Regions from separate parts of the Micromonospora sp. CNZ309 genome, predicted to be linked through region 2. Evidence: predicted binding sites of a transcription regulator. Region 2 holds the regulator's gene; each other region holds the start of a gene.
What was found. Region 2 encodes HrcA, which represses chaperone genes, less so after heat shock. Its sites were predicted from a motif close to GGTTNGCACNCTCNNNNNGAGNGTGCNAACC; they were not measured.
Positions count from the first base shown of each region.

Region 1: a site for HrcA is predicted at 4,278-4,308, ahead of groL (chaperonin GroEL). Genes of this name have one in related genera too.
Region 3: a site for HrcA is predicted at 2,014-2,044, ahead of groES (co-chaperone GroES). Genes of this name have one in related genera too.

Region 1 covers NZ_PJNG01000001.1:4,546,089-4,551,698, reverse strand. Annotated here, with positions in the region: gene CLT72_RS19090 (GNAT family N-acetyltransferase) at 1-233, shown strand, start outside; gene paaN (phenylacetic acid degradation protein PaaN) at 286-1,959, shown strand; gene CLT72_RS19080 (GNAT family N-acetyltransferase) at 2,034-2,567, opposite strand; gene CLT72_RS19075 (cold-shock protein) at 2,778-2,981, shown strand; gene CLT72_RS19070 (hypothetical protein) at 3,157-4,230, shown strand; gene groL (chaperonin GroEL) at 4,505-5,610, shown strand, end outside.
Region 2 covers NZ_PJNG01000001.1:3,619,529-3,625,138, forward strand. Annotated here, with positions in the region: gene CLT72_RS14775 (16S rRNA (uracil(1498)-N(3))-methyltransferase) at 1-386, opposite strand, end outside; gene dnaJ (molecular chaperone DnaJ) at 489-1,634, opposite strand; gene hrcA (heat-inducible transcriptional repressor HrcA) at 1,708-2,730, opposite strand; gene CLT72_RS14790 (DUF4870 domain-containing protein) at 2,977-3,696, shown strand; gene hemW (radical SAM family heme chaperone HemW) at 3,737-4,960, opposite strand; gene CLT72_RS14800 (enoyl-CoA hydratase-related protein) at 4,981-5,610, shown strand, end outside.
Region 3 covers NZ_PJNG01000001.1:4,219,821-4,225,430, forward strand. Annotated here, with positions in the region: gene groL (chaperonin GroEL) at 1-1,496, opposite strand, end outside; gene groES (co-chaperone GroES) at 1,567-1,881, opposite strand; partial or broken gene CLT72_RS17475 (THUMP-like domain-containing protein) at 2,130-3,371, shown strand; gene ybaK (Cys-tRNA(Pro) deacylase) at 3,464-3,943, shown strand; gene CLT72_RS17485 (sugar ABC transporter substrate-binding protein) at 4,138-5,235, shown strand; gene CLT72_RS17490 (ATP-binding cassette domain-containing protein) at 5,341-5,610, shown strand, end outside.

The DNA.
Region 1 (5,610 bases), 930 kb from region 2:
CGGCCGACTGGCACGCGTTCCAGCAGATCACCATCGTCGACCCGGAGCACCGCGGCCACCGCCTCGGCCTGCTCACCAAGGTCGAGAACCTGCGTCACCTGCTGGCCCACGAGCCGGCGGTACGCGCGATCGACACCTTCAACGCGGCCGAGAACGCCCACATGGTGCGGATCAACGAGCAACTCGGGTTCCGTCCCGTCGACGGTTGGACCGACTGGCAGCTCACCATCTGAGTTGTGACACGCCCCTACTGATCTGAGGGCTTCCTGTTGCATGATGGCGGGCATGACGGAGACCCCGCACCCCCTGTACGACAGGCACGCCGACACCCTCAACCGGGCGCTGACCGCGATCACGGAGCGCGGGTACTGGTCCGCCTACCCCGAGTCGCCCAGCCCCCGGGTCTACGGCGAGACCGCCGCCGCCGACGGCAAGGCCGCCTTCGAGGCGTACCTCGGCGGTGACTTCCCCCTCGACCAGCCGGGCGCGGCCGACCGGGTCGCCACCGAGGCCAGCCCGTTCGGTGTCGAGCTGGGCGTCCGCTACCCGCACGCCGGCGCCGACGAGCTGGTCGCCGCCGCCTCCGCCGCCCTGCCCGCCTGGCGCGACGCCGGCCCGCAGGCCCGGGCGGGGGTCTGCCTGGAGATCCTCGACCGGCTGCACAAGCACATCTTCGAGCTGGCCAACGCGGTGCAGTTCACCAGCGGCCAGGCCTTCGTGATGGCGTTCCAGGCCGGCGGCGCGCACGCGCTGGACCGCGCGCTGGAGGCGGTCGCCTACGCGTACGCGGAGATGACCCGGCACCCGGCGACGGCGGGTTGGGAGAAGGCGGCCGGCAAGGGCGACCCGCTGCGGATGAGCAAGACCTTCCACGTGGTGCCCCGTGGCGTGGCGCTGGTGATCGGCTGCAACACGTTCCCGACCTGGAACTCGTACCCGGGGCTGTTCGCCTCGCTGGTCACCGGCAACCCGGTGGTCGTCAAGCCGCACCCGCGCGCGGTGCTGCCGCTGGCGATCACGGTGAAGTACGCCCGGGAGGTGCTCGCCGAGGCCGGCTTCGACCCGAACCTGCTGCTGCTCGCCCCCGAGGCCCCGGGCGAGAAGCTCGCCTCCACGCTGGCCCTGCACCCGGCCGTGAAGATCGTCGACTTCACCGGCTCCACCGAGTACGGCGACTGGTTGGAGGCCAACGCCCGGCAGGCGGCGGTCTACACCGAGAAGGCCGGGCTGAACACGGTGGTGATCGACTCCACCGACGACTTCGCCGGCATGTGCCGCAACCTCGGCTTCACCCTGACCCTCTACAGCGGCCAGATGTGCACCACGTCGCAGAACATCCTCATCCCCTCCGGGGGCATCGAGACCGACCAGGGGCACAAGAGCTTCGACGAGGTGGCGGGCGGGATCGCCGCGGCGGTCGCCAAGATCACCGCCGACCCGGCGCGCGGGGTGGAGCTGACCGGCGCGATCGTCAACGACGGGGTGCTGGAGCGCCTCGACGCGGTCACCAAGGTCGGCGAGGCGGTGCTGGAGTCGCGTACGGTCGAGCACCCGGCCTTCCCCGGCGCGGTGGTCCGCACCCCGACGGTGGTCAGGCTGGCGGCCGACGACACCGCGACCTACTCGCAGGAGTGGTTCGGGCCGATCTCGTTCGCCATCGCCACGGGCTCCACGGCGCACAGCCTGGAGATCCTGCGCGCCACGGTCGGCGAGAAGGGCGCGCTCACCGCGGCGGTCTACTCCACCGACGAGGCGGTCCTCGACGCGGCCGAGGCGGCGGCGGTCGAGGTCGGGGTGCACCTGTCCTGCAACCTCACCGGCGGGGTCTTCGTGAACCAGTCGGCGGCCTTCTCCGACTTCCACGGCAGCGGCGCCAACGCGGCGGCCAACTCCGCCCTCACCGACGGCGCGTACGTCGCCAACCGGTTCCGCGTCGTGCAGTCCCGCCGGCACGCCTGACCCCGTCGCGGCTGTCCGGGTCGGCCCCAGGCGGGCCGGTCCGGGCGGCCTCGGGCCGGGCGCCGGGCGGCCCGTCAGGCCGGGCGGCGCATCTGGAGTTCGGTGAGCGCCGGCACGGTGGGGTGCGGGACGCGTACGCCGGTGTCGACGAAGCCGAGCCGCTGGTACGCGCGGTAGGCCCGGTCGTTGCCGACCACGACCTCCAGCAGCAGTTCGGGGCGCCCGCAGGCCCGCGACCAGGCCGCCACGGCGTCGACGAGGTCGCCGAGGAGGCCGCTGCCCCGCCAGGCCGGGGTCACGTAGACGGCGTACACCACGGTCAGCCCCGGCTCCCCGGGAGCCGCCGTGCCGCCGGCATGCCCGACGAGCCGGCCGCCCGGGTCCGCGACGAACTGCGCGGTGCCCGCCCCGACGGAGACGGACGCGATCCGGGCCGCGTAGTCCGCGTGCGACCGGGCCGCCGCGTCGGCGAGGGTCTCCAGGAAGGCCAGTGGGGCGTCGGCGAGCATCTCCAGCCGCAGGGCCCGCACCCGGGCGGCGTCGCGCGGCCGGACCCGACGTATCTCCGCCCGCCGCGCAGGCGGCGACCCGGCGGGCGCGCTCGTCATGACGCATGCCTACCACAGCGATGAACGCCGATGCCGCTCGGTCGAAATTCGCCCGATTTGTGGTCGTGCGCCGTCGTCACGCTTCGTGTAGCGTGCGATTTCGGTCACCGTTTCAGCGGCCCTCGTCGATCGCCGAGCCGGTGGTCCTCCGGTGCCGGCCCGCCCGGCCTCCGGGGTCGTGGAACGCCGCGCAGAGTGAGGAAGTGCACCGTGGCACAGGGCACCGTCAAGTGGTTCAACTCCGAAAAGGGCTACGGCTTCATCGCCGTCGACGGCGGGCAGGACGTCTTCGTCCACTTCTCGGCGATCGAGATGGACGGCTACAAGGCGTTGGACGACGGCCAGCGGGTCGAGTTCGAGATCGCCCAGGGCCAGAAGGGGCCGCAGGCCGAGCGCGTGCGCGTCATCGCCTGACCCCGGCACTTCTCCCGCCCCGCGCCGGTCGCCCCCTCGGCCCGGCCGTGGGGGTCGGGGCGACCCGGCGACGCGGGGCACCCGTGACCGGCCCGTCCCTTGGGGGCGGGCGTCGGCGCGGTTGCGTCGGCAGGGGAGGATCGTGAGCCGTTCCAGCCATCGCTGAGGAGGGTTCATGTCCGACCAGCCGCCCCAGGCCGCGCCGCCCCCGGGAGACCCCGACCCCTCCGCGCCGCCCCCGGGCGGCGCGCCGGCCGGTCCGCCGCCGCAGGGCTGGGTCTTCCCGCCCACCGGCGGGTACCCGGTCGGCTCGGGCCCGTACGGCGGGCAGCCGTGGTATCCGGGCGCCCCGGTCGCCTACCCCGGGCAGCCGGGCCACGGGTGGTACCCGCCGGGGCACGGCCTCGACCCGGCCGACCTGCTCGTCACCCCGCCCGGCGCGGGCGTCAACGGCTGGTTCAACCGGTGCGTCGGCGCGGTGCGCCGGGGGTGGCTGCTGCTGCTGCCGATCCTGCTGCTCACCCAGGTGCTGCCGGCCCTCGTGGTGTCGGTGCTCTCGTTGGTCTTCGACCCGACCGCCAAGTGGGAGCAGTCGATGGGCGACGATCCCGCCGCCCTGCCCGACACCTTCGTGACCGACCTGGGCGTCATGCTGTCCGTGGTGCTCGGCAGCGCCCTCGTCTTCGGTTTCGTGCAGAGCCTGGGCTGGGCGGCCGGCACCTGGGTGGTCACCCGGCAGGCGGCCGGTCAGCCGGTCAGCTTGGGCGCCGCCCTGTCGTACGGGGTGCGCCGGGCCCTGGGCCTCTGGGCCTGGACCCTGCTGATGAGCGTGATCATCGGCCTCGGCCTCTGCCTCTGCTTCATCCCCGGCATCTACTTCGCCTTCGCGCTGAGCATGGCCGGCCCGGTCTACCTGTTCGAGCGGCAGCACCCGATCGGCCGGTCCTTCCGGATGTTCCACGACCGGCTCGGCCTGCTGCTCGGCCGGGTGGCGCTGGTGGCGGCGGCGGTGATCGTCGGCGGCGGCGCCGCGGGCATGGTGGAGGGCATCGGCGCGCTGCCGTTCGGCACCACCCCGATGGACTCGCCCGGCACGGCGGTCGGCGTGATCGTGGTTGCGGTGGTGGGCGCGCTGCTGGCCCTGCCGGCCCACCTCGCCCAGCTGGTCGGACTGGTCGTCACGTACGCCGAGCAACGCGCCCACGAGGGGCCGGTGGACAGCGCGCGGCTGGCCGGCGAACTCGGCTGACCGGGCCCATCGTGCTTGCACTCGGCAGGGGAGAGTGCTAAACAAGTCATTGGCACTCGCATACCGTGAGTGCCAATGGTCGGGGCGGTAGGGCCACGGTCGTAGCGGCGTCCAGACGCGGCTGCGGCACATGGCCGGTCGTCGCGGGCTATCCGGCCCGGCCGAGGAGACGTCGTCGTCGCCAGGTGGCGACGTCCCAAGGTGCGTACACCAGGCGGCCCATCCGGGACACACACTCCGGGTGGCCCGTGAGTGTCCAGGAGGACAACGCCGTATGGCCAAGATGATCGCGTTCGACGAAGAGGCTCGCCGCGGCCTCGAGCGGGGCATGAACCAGCTCGCCGACGCCGTGAAGGTGACGCTCGGCCCCAAGGGCCGCAACGTCGTGCTCGAGAAGAAGTGGGGTGCCCCCACCATCACCAACGATGGTGTGAGCATCGCCAAGGAGATCGAGCTCGAGGACCCCTACGAGAAGATCGGCGCCGAGCTGGTCAAGGAGGTCGCGAAGAAGACCGACGACGTCGCCGGTGACGGCACGACGACGGCGACCGTCCTGGCCCAGGCCCTGGTCCGCGAGGGCCTGCGCAACGTGGCCGCCGGTGCCAACCCGATCGCCCTGAAGCGGGGCATCGAGGCCGCCGTGGCCAGCGTCTCGGAGGAGCTGCTCAAGCTCGCCAAGGACGTCGAGACCAAGGAGCAGATCGCCTCCACCGCCTCCATCTCCGCCGGTGACACCAGCGTCGGCGAGATCATCGCCGAGGCGATGGACAAGGTGGGCAAGGAAGGCGTCATCACCGTCGAGGAGAGCAACACCTTCGGGCTGGAGCTGGAGCTCACCGAGGGCATGCGCTTCGACAAGGGCTACATCTCGGCCTACTTCATGACCGACCCGGAGCGCATGGAGGCCGTCTTCGACGACCCCTACCTCCTGATCGTCAACAGCAAGATCTCGTCGGTGAAGGACCTGCTCCCGATCCTCGAGAAGGTCATGCAGTCGGGCAAGCCGCTGCTGATCATCGCCGAGGACATCGAGGGCGAGGCCCTGGCGACCCTGGTCGTCAACAAGGTCCGGGGCACCTTCAAGTCGGTCGCCGTCAAGGCGCCGGGCTTCGGTGACCGCCGCAAGGCCATGCTGGCCGACATCGCCATCCTCACCGGTGGCCAGGTCATCAGCGAGGAGGTCGGCCTCAAGCTGGACGCCGTCGGCCTCGACATGCTGGGCCGCGCCCGCAAGGTCGTGGTGACCAAGGACGAGACCACCATCGTCGACGGTGCCGGCGACGCCGAGCAGATCCAGGGCCGGGTCAACCAGATCCGGGCCGAGATCGACCGGAGCGACTCCGACTACGACCGCGAGAAGCTGCAGGAGCGGCTGGCCAA
Region 2 (5,610 bases):
CACTTCTCCCGGGCCCGGGCGCCCCGGTCGCCGCGCCACTGCGCCACCGAGCGGGACGCCGCCCAGGGCACGATCTCGTCCACCCCGACCTCGGTCATCGCCTGCACGGCCAGTTCGCCCCGGTCGCCCTTGGCGATGCCCTGCACCACCACGAGCCGGGGGACGGACGCGTCGACGTACCCCCGGGAGACGACGTCGAGTTCGAGGGTGCCCCGGCCGACGGCCGTGACCACCGCGGACGCGGTGCCGCCCCGGCCGTCGGCGAGCAGCAGTTCCTCGCCGACGCGCAGCCGTTGCACGGTGGCGGCGTGGTGGCCCTCGGGGCCGCCCAGGGTGAGCTGGTCGGCGGTGGGCAGCGACTCGACCAGGAACAGCGGCGCGGACACGACGATCAGGCTAGCCGCCCCGGCAGGCACCGGGGCCACGAGCCCGCAGGAGCCGACGCCACCGGGGCGGGTCGCCGCGGTGGGCGGCGACCCGGTCCCGCGTCAGGCGTGGCCGTTGAAGGCGTCGCGCATCCGGGAGAAGAAGCCGCCCTGCTTGGTGAGCTCGGCGACCTCCTCGCCCCGGGTCTTGGCGAAGTCGCGCAGCATCTTCTCCTGGTCGGCGTCGAGCTTGGTGGGGGTACGCACGTCGAGGTGCACGTAGAGGTCGCCCCGGCCGGTGCCGCGCAGGTGCGGCACGCCCCGCGCGCGCAGCCGCATGGTGCTGCCCGGCTGGGTGCCGGCCTTGACGTCGACCGTCTCCTCGCTGTCCAGCGTCTTGATGGTCAGCCGCGTGCCGAGCGCCGCCGCCGTCATCGGCACCGTGACCCGGCAGTGCAGGTCGTCACCCTTGCGGGAGTAGACGTCGTGCGGCCGCTCGTGGATCTCCACGTAGAGGTCGCCGGCCGTGCCGCCGCCGGGACCGACCTCGCCCTGCTGGGCGAGCCGGATGCGCATGCCGTCCTCGACACCCGCCGGGATCTTGACGGTCAGCGAACGCCGGGTGCGGACCCGGCCGTCGCCGGCGCAGGTCGGGCACGGGTGCGGAATGGTGGTGCCGTAGCCCTGGCAGACCGTGCACGGCCGGGCGGAGACCACCTGACCGAGGAAGGTGCGCTGCACGGACTGCACCTCGCCCCGCCCGGCGCACGCCTCGCAGGTGGCCAGGTGGGTGCCGGCCGCCGTGCCGGCGCCGGAGCACGTGGTGCAGAGCACGGCGGTGTCGACGGTGATCGGCGCCTCGACGCCGAACGCGGTCTCGTGCAGATCCAGCTCCAGGCGCAGGATCGCGTCGGCGCCGGGCCGGGTCCGGGGTCGGGGACCCCGCGAGCCGCCGGCCGCGCCGCCGAAGAACGCGTCCATGATGTCCTGGAAGCCGACGAACGGCCCGGCGCCGCCGGGGCCACCCGGGCCCCCCGCACCCCCGCCCCCGGGGGCGAGCGGGTCGCCGCCCAGGTCGACGATCTGCCGTTTCCGGTCGTCCGAGAGGACCTCGTACGCGGCGTTGATGTCCTTGAACTTCTCCTGGGCCTCCGGATCCGGATTCACGTCCGGGTGGAACTGCCGCGCCAGCTTGCGGTAGGCGCGCTTGATCTCGTCGTCGGAGGCTTCCCGGCTCACCCCGAGAATGCCGTAGTAGTCCCTGGCCACTGCGTTCCGTGTCCTCATGTTCGTCTCGCGTTGCGCCGGTCGGCGGCGGGAGCCGGCCGTCGGCCCTGACTGGTCAGTTCTGGGCCAGCAGCTCGCCCACGTAGCGTGCCACGGCCCGCACCGTGGCGATGGTGCCGGGGTAGTCCATCCGCGTCGGCCCGAGCACACCGAGGCCGCCGACGCTGGTCGTGCCCGGCCCGTAGCCGGTGCTGACCACCGAGGCGGCGCGCAGGTTGTCGATCTCGTTCTCGTCGCCGATCAGCACCCGCGTCGTGCTCGGCTCGGCCTCGCCGATGAGCTTGAGCATGACGACCTCCTCCTCCAGCGCCTCCAGGATGGGGCGCAGGGAGCCCTGGAAGTCGAGCAGGCCACCCCGGGTGAGGTTGGCCGTGCCGGCCAGCGCGATCCGCTCCTCGTGCCGCTCGATCAGCGTCTCCAGCAGCACGGTGGAGAGGGTGGTCATGGCCGGGCGCAGGTGCGGCACCGACTCCTCGACCAGGGCCTGCACCAGCGGCGGGGTCTCCGACAGCCGGGTGCCGACCAGCTTCTCGTTGACCAGCCGGCGCAGGTCGGTGACGTCGTCGGCGGGGATCGGGGCGGGCAGCTCGACCAGCCGCTGCTCGACCCGGCCGGTGTCGGCGATCATGACGAGCATCAGCCGGGTGGTGGAGATCGGCACCAGCTCCAGGTGGCGCACCGAGGAACGGGCCAGGCTCGGGTACTGCACGACGGCGACCTGCCGGGTCAGTTGCGCCAGCAGCCGGACGGTGCGGTGCACCACGTCGTCGAGGTCGACGGCGCCGACCAGGAAGCGCTCGATGGCCCGGCGCTCGGCCGGGCTGAGTGGCTTGACCCGGGACAGCCGGTCCACGAAGAGCCGGTAGCCCCGGTCGGTGGGCACCCGGCCGGCGCTGGTGTGCGGCTGGCGGATGTAGCCCTCCTCCTCCAGCACGGCCATGTCGTTGCGGACGGTCGCCGGCGAGACCCCCAGCTGGTGTCGTTCGACCAGCGCCTTGCTGCCCACGGGCTCCTGCGTGGCGACGTAGTCCTCGACGATCGCGCGCAGCACGGCGAGCTTGCGGTCGTCGAGACCCATCCTCCCCACCTCCTGTCGCACGTCGGCACCGGCACACGCGGGGCCGGGCGGGCTGGTTGCTGGCACTCGACTGTAGCGAGTGCCAGTCTACGTCGGTGGGCCCCCCGACGCGATGATCGACCTGGGGCGATCGGTCCGATCGCCGACCGTGCCGGCCCGCCCGCGGGTGCCCGGGACCGGCCATTCGGACATCCCGACCGGTGTCACGCTGGTGCCGCCTTGCCGGCTGCACCTACCGTGACCTCCATGACCGAACCGCCTCGCCCTCCCGGAGCGGGGGACCCCGGCTTCCCGCCGGACCCGACCGCTCCGTCCGGGGTCCCCGGCCCCGCCGGCTCCGACGAATCCACCGCTCCACTGTCCGGGGCACCGGGCCCGGGCAGCTATCCCCCGCCCGGTGGCTATCCGCCGCCCACCGGTGACCAGCCGCCGTCGGGCGGCTACCCCCCGCCCGGCGACCATCCGCTGCCCGGCGACCATCCGCTGCCCGGCGACCTTCCCCCGCCCGGTGGTCAGCCGCCGCCCGGGGCCGGCTATCCGCCGCCCGGTGGCTTCCCGCCGCCCGGGGCCGGGTATCCCGGTGGGGGTGGCTACGGTGCGCCGACGGGCGGCTACGCCAGCAACGACGACAAGAACTGGGCCCTCATCGCCCACTTCGGCGGCGCGGCCGGCGTGATCGTCGGCGGCGGCCTGCTCGGCTGGTTGGCGCCGCTGATCGCGCTGATGGTCCGGGGGCAGCAGTCCCCGACCGCCCGGGCGCACGCCGTCGCGGCGCTGAACTTCCAGCTCACCTGGACGATCGTCGGGGTGCTGAGCTGGGTGGTCACGCTGATCACCTGCGGGGTGCTGTTCTTCGTTCCGATGCTCGTCTGGCTGGTGCCGCTGATCTTCGGCATCGTCGGCGGGCTCAAGGCCAACGAGGGCGTGCTCTACCGCTACCCGATGACCTACGCCTTCACCAGGTGACCCGGGTCGGCCGCTCCCCCGGCCGGCCCCGGCACGCGGTTCAGGGCAGCAGGTCACGCACGACCGCGTCGGCGAGCAGCCGGCCGCGCAGGGTCAGCACGGCCCGACCGGCCGCGTGCTCGTCGGCGGCCAGCAGCCCGGCGCCGAGGGCCCGCGCGGCACCGGCCCGGCCGGCCTCGTCCAGGGCGTCCAGCGGCAGCCCGGAAGCGAGGCGCAGCCGGAGCATGACGTCCTCCATGTGCGCCTCGTCGGCGGTGAGCACCTCGCGGGCCAGGCCGGGCGAGCCGCCCGCCGCCAGCCGCTTCGCGTACGTCGTGGGGTGCTTGACGTTCCACCAGCGCACGCCGCCGACGTGGCTGTGCGCGCCCGGGCCGAGACCCCACCAGTCGGCGCCGGTCCAGTAGAGCAGGTTGTGCCGGCACCGGGCCGCCTCGTCGCGGGCCCAGTTCGACACCTCGTACCAGGAGAGACCGGCCGCGCCGAGGGCGGCCTCCGCGGCGAGGTAGCGGTCCGCGGCGACGTCGTCGGAGGGGTACGGCAGCTCGCCGCGCCGCATCCGCGTGGCCAGCCGGGTGCCGTCCTCCACGATCAGGGCGTACGCGCTGACGTGGTCCACCCCGGCGGCGACGACCTGGTCGAGGGAGGCGGCGAAGTCGGCCTCGCTCTCCCCCGGCGTGCCGTAGATCAGGTCCAGGTTGACGTGGTCGAACCCGGCGTCGCGGGCCTCGCGGGCGGCGGCGACGGCCCGGCCGGCGCTGTGCGTGCGGTCCAGGATCGCCAGCACCCCCGGCGCGGCGGACTGCATGCCCAGCGAGATCCGGGTGTAGCCGGCGGCCCGCAGCGCCTTCAGCGACTCGGGCGTGACCGACTCCGGGTTGGCCTCGGTGGTCACCTCGGCGCCGGGCGCGAGCCCCCAGGTGCGGTCGATGCCGTCGAGGATCCGGGCCAGGTCGTCGGCGGGGAGCAGGGTCGGGGTGCCACCGCCGACGAACACGGTGTCGACCCGGGGCGGCGGGGCGTCGCCCAGCACCCGGCGGGCCAGCGCCAGCTCGGCCAGCACGGTGTCGGCGTACTCCTCCCGGCTGGCCCCGCCGCCCAGTTCGGCGGCGGTGTACGTGTTGAAGTCGCAGTAGCCGCAGCGGCTGGCGCAGAACGGCACGTGCACGTACACGCCGAAGCCGCGCGCGCCGACGGCACGGGTGGCGGTGGCGGGCAGCGACCCGTCGACGGGGACGGTTTCGCCTTCTGGAAGGACGCCGGGCATGGCCACTAGTGTGCCCTTCCATGACCTCTCCCGACGTGTTCGTACGGGCCGCCACGGCCCGTGGGGTGACCACGCTCACCCTGGACAGCCCGCACAACCGCAACGCGCTCTCCACACCGCTGATGACCCAGCTGCTGGCCGGGCTCGCCGAGGCGGTCGCCGACGACGCCGTACGCGTGGTCGTGCTGGACCACACGGGCCCGGTCTTCTGCTCCGGCGCCGACCTGAAGGAGACCGCCGCCGCGTACGCCAGCGGGACCGTGCCGGCCGGGATGCTCGGCGACGTGCTCGCGGCGGTCTGGGAGTGCCCGAAACCGGTGGTGGCGAAGGTGGCCGGCCCGGCCCGGGCCGGCGGCCTGGGGCTGATCGCGGCGGCCGACCTGGCGGTCTGCGCGCGGGAGGCGACGTTCGCCTTCACCGAGGTGCGGATCGGCGTGGTGCCGGCGGTCATCTCCGCGACCGTGCTGCCCCGGCTGCACCCCCGCGCGGCGGCCGAGCTCTACCTGACCGGCGACACCTTCGACGGCCGGCGGGCCGCCGAGATCGGCCTGGTCACCGCCGCCGTGCCGGCGGACGGGCTGGACGCGGCGGTTGCGGGGTACTGCGACTCTCTGGTGCGGGGGGCACCGGGCGCGCTGGCCGGGGCGAAG
Region 3 (5,610 bases), 600 kb from region 2:
CGGGTCACCTTCACCGGGTCGAGGATGCCGGCCTTCGCCAGGTCGACGTACTCGCCGGTGGCGGCGTCGAGGCCGTGGCCCCACTCCTTGCCGGCGACCTTGTTCACGACGACGTAGCCGTCGTGGCCGGCGTTCTGGGCGATCCAGCGCAGCGGCTCGACAAGCGCCTTGCGCACGATCGAGACGCCGACCTTCTCGTCGCCGGTGAAGCCGAGGTCGTCGTCTAGCGCCGGCAGGATCTGCACCAGTGCGGCGCCGCCGCCCGGGACGGTGCCCTCCTCGACCGCGGCCTTGGTGGCGGCGATCGCGTCCTCGATGCGGTGCTTGCGCTCCTTCATCTCGACCTCGGTCGCGGCGCCGACCTTGATGACCGCGATGCCGCCGGAGAGCTTGGCCAGCCGCTCGGCGAGCTTCTCGCGGTCCCAGTCGGAGTCCGAGGCCTCGATCTCCTTGCGGATCTGCGCGACCCGGTCGGCGACCTCGCTGGACTTGCCGCCACCGTCGACGACCGTGGTGTTCTCCTTGTCGACCACGACGCGCCGGGCGGTGCCGAGCACCTCCAGGCCCACCTGGTCGAGCTTGTAGCCCAGCTCGGGCGCGACCAGCTCGGCGCCGGTGAGGATCGCCATGTCCTGGAGCATCGCCTTGCGCCGGTCACCGAAGCCGGGGGCCTTGACCGCGCAGACCTTGAGGGTCTTGCGGATCGAGTTGACCACCAGCGTCGACAGCGCCTGGCCGTCGACGTCCTCGGCGATGATCAGCAGCGGCTTGCTGTTCTGGAGGACCTTCTCCAGCAGCGGCAGCAGCTCCTCGATCGCCGAGATCTTCTGGGTCGTGATCAGGATGTACGGGTCCTCCAGGACCGACTCCTGCGACTCCATGTCGGTGACGAAGTTCGGCGAGATGAAGCCCTTGTCGAACTGGAGACCCTCGGTCACGTCCAGTTCGGTGTGCAGGGCGGAGCCCTCCTCGACGGTGATGACGCCGTCGCGGCCGACCTTCTCCATCGCCTCGGCGATCAGCTCGCCGATCGTGGCGTCCTGCGCGGAGATCGTCGCGACGTGCGCGATCGACTTCTTGTCGGCGACGTCGACCGCGCGGCCGAGCAGCGCCTCGGAGACCTTGGCGGCCGCCGCGTCGATGCCCCGCTTGAGGCCGGCCGGGTTGGCGCCGGCCGTGACGTTGCGCAGGCCCTCGCGGACCATCGCCTGGGCCAGCACGGTGGCGGTGGTGGTCCCGTCGCCGGCGACGTCGTTGGTCTTGGTCGCCACCTCCTTGACCAGCTGCGCACCGAGGTTCTCGTAGGGGTTGGTGAGCTCGATCTCCTTGGCGATGGTCACGCCGTCGTTGGTGATCGTGGGCACACCGAACTTCTTGTCCAGGACGACGTTGCGCCCGCGCGGGCCGAGGGTGACCTTGACCGCGTCAGCGAGGGCGTTGACACCGTGCTCGAGCAGGTGCCGGGCGTCGTCCGAGAAGCTCAGGATCTTCGCCATGAATGTCCCTTCGAAGCGACGTCGCCCCGGCCCGGCGAGCCGGACCGGGGCGACGACACTGATCGGTTGCTTACTTCTCGATGACCGCGAGGACGTCGCGGGCGGAGAGCACCAGGTACTCCTCGCCGGCGTACTTGACCTCGGTGCCGCCGTACTTCGAGTAAAGGACGGTGTCGCCGACCTTGACGTCGATCGGCACGCGGTTGCCCTTGTCGTCGATCCGGCCCGGGCCGACAGCGAGGACGGTGCCCTCCTGCGGCTTCTCCTTGGCGGTGTCGGGGATCACGATGCCCGACGCCGTGGTGGTCTCAGCCTCGTTCGCCTGGACCACGATCCGGTCCTCGAGCGGCTTGATCGCAACCTTGGTCGCGGTAGTCACGGGCATACCCTCCTGGGGTACTGGTTTCGTTACCGACCGGCAAGCCGGCCAGCGTCAATCTGCCACATGCCACCGGGCGGGGCCGTCGTCGCGGGTGCCGGTCCGCCTGGCGTTCAGCGCCCAGGCACGAGGCCCGGAAGCTGGCACCCTCGGGGTGAGAGTGCTAATCGCAGGCTATTCCTCGGCTGGCACTCCGTCAAGGAGAGTGCCAACCCGCCGCCCGGCGCGTCGGGTCCGACGACCACAATGACCGGGTGGATCTCGACCAGCTCGCCGCCCTGCGTACGCCCGAGGGGTCGGCCGCGCTCGACGCCGCCGCGCGGGTGGCCGGCGGCGACCCGCTGACCGCGGCGGCCGCGCTCCGCTCGACGGGGCTGCCGGCCAACCTGGCGTCGGCCGCCCTCACCCAGGCCGAACTGCGCCGCCGGGCGGTCGGCAAGTTCGGGCCGGCCGCGGCGCGCATGTTCCTCACCCGGCCCGGGCTGGAGCAGGCCACCCGGGGCGTCGTCGCGGCACGGCGGGCCGAGCGGCTGCGGGCCGCCGGGGTGCGCACCCTCGCCGACCTCGGCTGCGGCCTCGGCGCGGACGCGCTCGCCGCCGCCCGCGCCGGCATCCGGGTGTACGGCGTGGAGGCCGACCCGGTGACCGCCGCGATGGCCGCCGCGAACGCCGAGGCGGCCGGGCTGGCCGAACTGTTCACCGTGGAGTGCGGCGACGCCACCGCGTTCGACGTCGGCCGGGTCGACGGGGTGTTCTGCGACCCGGCGCGGCGCAGGGCGGGCACCGGACGGCGGATCTTCGACCCCAACGCCTACTCCCCGCCCTGGGACTTCGTGGTCGGGCTGGCCGAGCGGGTGCCGCACACGGTCGTGAAGGTGGCCCCCGGCATCGACCACGCGCTCGTCCCGGCGGGCGCGGAGGCCGAGTGGGTGAGCGTCGACGGCGACCTGGTCGAGGCGGCCCTGTGGTGCGGCGAGTTGGCGCGGGTTCCCCGCTGCGCCACCGTGTTGCGCGGCAGGGCAGGGCTTCCGGCCGGCACCCCCGGCGCGGCGGCGGAGGCCTCCGGTCGACCGACCGACCCCGGCGGCTGCCACCAGCTGACCGGCTCCGGCGCCGCCGAGGCCGCCGTCGGCCCGCCGCGCCGCTTCCTGTACGACCCGGACCCGGCGGTCGTCCGCGCGCACCTGGTCGCGGAGCTGGCGGACGTCCTGGGCGCGACGCTGGCCGACCCGAGCATCGCCTACCTCTACACGGACGCCCCGACGCCGACGCCGTTCGCCCGCTGCCTGGAGGTCACCGACGTGCTGCCGTTCTCGCTCAAGCGGCTGCGGTCGCTGCTGCGGGAGCGTCGGGTCGGGCGGGTGGAGATCCTCAAGCGCGGGTCGGCGCTGGAGCCGGAGAAGCTCCGGCGGGACCTGCGGCTGGCCGGGGACGAGCCGGCCAGCCTGGTGCTGACCCGGGTCGCCGGGGCGCCGACCGTGCTCGTCTGCCGCCCGGCCGGGTAGCGCGCGACCGGGGCCGGCGCGGGTGTCGACCGCCCGGCCGTTTCGGGTCGCGGGTCGGGCGACAGCGGGTTAGCTTGACCGTCATGGCGGGACAGGGCACTCCGGCGACCGCGCTGCTGACGAAGCGGAAGGTGCCGCACAGCACCCATCCGTACGACGTCTCGCCGGACGCGCCCCACTACGGCGCGCTGGTCGCGGCGGCGCTGGGGGTGCCGCCGGAGCGGGTGTTCAAGTCGCTGGTCGCCGAGGTCGACGGCGCGCTGACGGTGGCGGTCGTGCCGGTCACGGGCGAGCTGGACCTCAAGGCGCTCGCCGCGGCCGTCGGTGGCAAGCGGGCCACCATGGCCGACCGGGCGGTGGCCGAACGGGCCACCGGCTACGTACGCGGCGGGATCAGCCCGCTCGGGCAGCGGCGGCGGCTGCCCACCGTGCTCGACTCGTCGGCGCTCGACCATCCCACCGTCTACGTCTCGGCGGGCCGGCGCGGGCTCCAGCTCCAGCTCGCCCCGCAGGATCTGGTGGCGCTCACCGGGGCGGCCACGGCCCCGCTGGCCGCCCACTGAGCTGCGCCGCTCCGGCGCGCGGCGGGAAAGCGCTCCCCCGGTGCACGTCGGCCAGGTGTCAGGGACGTTGCTGAATTGTTACTGCCGACAACAAACTCGCGACCTCGGTGGTCTTGTGCCCACGGCGTGACGCGGAATACGTTGCCGGACACAACAAAACAACATCATCCCCCACCCCCGAAAGGACCCTGCAGATGCGCAAGGGCTTCCTCACCTTCGCCGCCGTGGGCCTGCTGGCCACCGGCAGCATGGCCGCCTGCGGCGACGACTCCGGCTCCGACGCCGGCGGCTCCTCCGAGAAGAAGCCGAAGATCGGCGTGATCCTTCCGGACAGCAAGTCCTCCGCCCGCTGGGAGGGCGCCGACCGCAAGTTCCTGACGGAGGCGTTCGAGGCCGCCGGCGTCGAGTACGACATCCAGAACGCCCAGGGCGACAAGAGCGCCTTCCAGACCATCGCCGACCAGATGATCACCAACGGCGTCACCGCCCTGATGATCGTCAACCTGGACTCCGGCACCGGCAAGGCCGTCCTGGACAAGGCGAAGTCCCAGGGCGTGGCGACCATCGACTACGACCGGCTGACGCTGGGCGGCTCGGCCACCTACTACGTCAGCTTCGACAACGAGGCCGTCGGCAAGCTCCAGGGCGAGGGCCTGAGCAAGTGCCTGACCGACAAGGGTGCCAAGAACCCGGTCGTGGCCTACCTGAACGGCTCCCCGACCGACAACAACGCCACGCTGTTCAAGAACGGGTACGACTCGGTGCTCAAGCCGAAGTTCGACTCGAAGGAGTACACCAAGGGCCCGGACCAGAACGTGCCGGAGTGGGACAACGCCCAGGCGGCCACGATCTTCGAGCAGATGCTCACCCAGCAGCGCGGCAAGATCGACGGTGTGCTCGCCGCCAACGACGGCCTCGGCAACGCGGCCATCTCGGTGCTGAAGAAGAACAAGCTCAACGGCAAGGTCCCGGTGACCGGCCAGGACGCCACCCCGCAGGGCCTGCAGAACATCCTCGCCGGCGACCAGTGCATGACCGTCTACAAGGCGATCCGGGACGAGGCGAAGGCCGCCTCGGACCTGGCCATCGCGGTGGCCAAGGGTGAGAAGAAGGAGACCAGCCAGACGGTCAAGGACCCGGAGGGCGGCCGGGACGTCCCGGCGGTGCTGCTGACCCCGAAGCTGATCTTCAAGGAGAACGTCAAGGACGTCATCGCCGACGGCTTCGTCACCAAGGACGAGGTCTGCGCCGGGGCGTACGCCAAGCTCTGCGCCGACGCCGGCATCAGCTGACCCGTACCCGATTCCACGCGCACGCCGCCCGGCACGGACCCTGTGCCGGGCGGCGGTTCGCGCCGGACGGGATCCGAGACCTTCCCTCCCCCTGAAGGAGCCCCCGTGTCCGCAACCCCCCTGCTGGAACTACGCGGGATCGACAAGAGCTTCGGTCCCGTCCAGGTCCTGCGCGACGTCGCCTTCACCGCCCACCCGGGCGAGGTGACCGCGCTGGTCGGCGACAACGGCGCCGGCAAGTCGACCCTCGTCAAGTGCATCAGCGGCATCCACCCCAGCGACGCCGGCGAGTTCCGCTTCGACGGCCGGCCGGTGACCATCAACAGCCCCCGCGACGCCGCGGCGCTCGGCATCGAGGTCGTCTACCAGGACCTC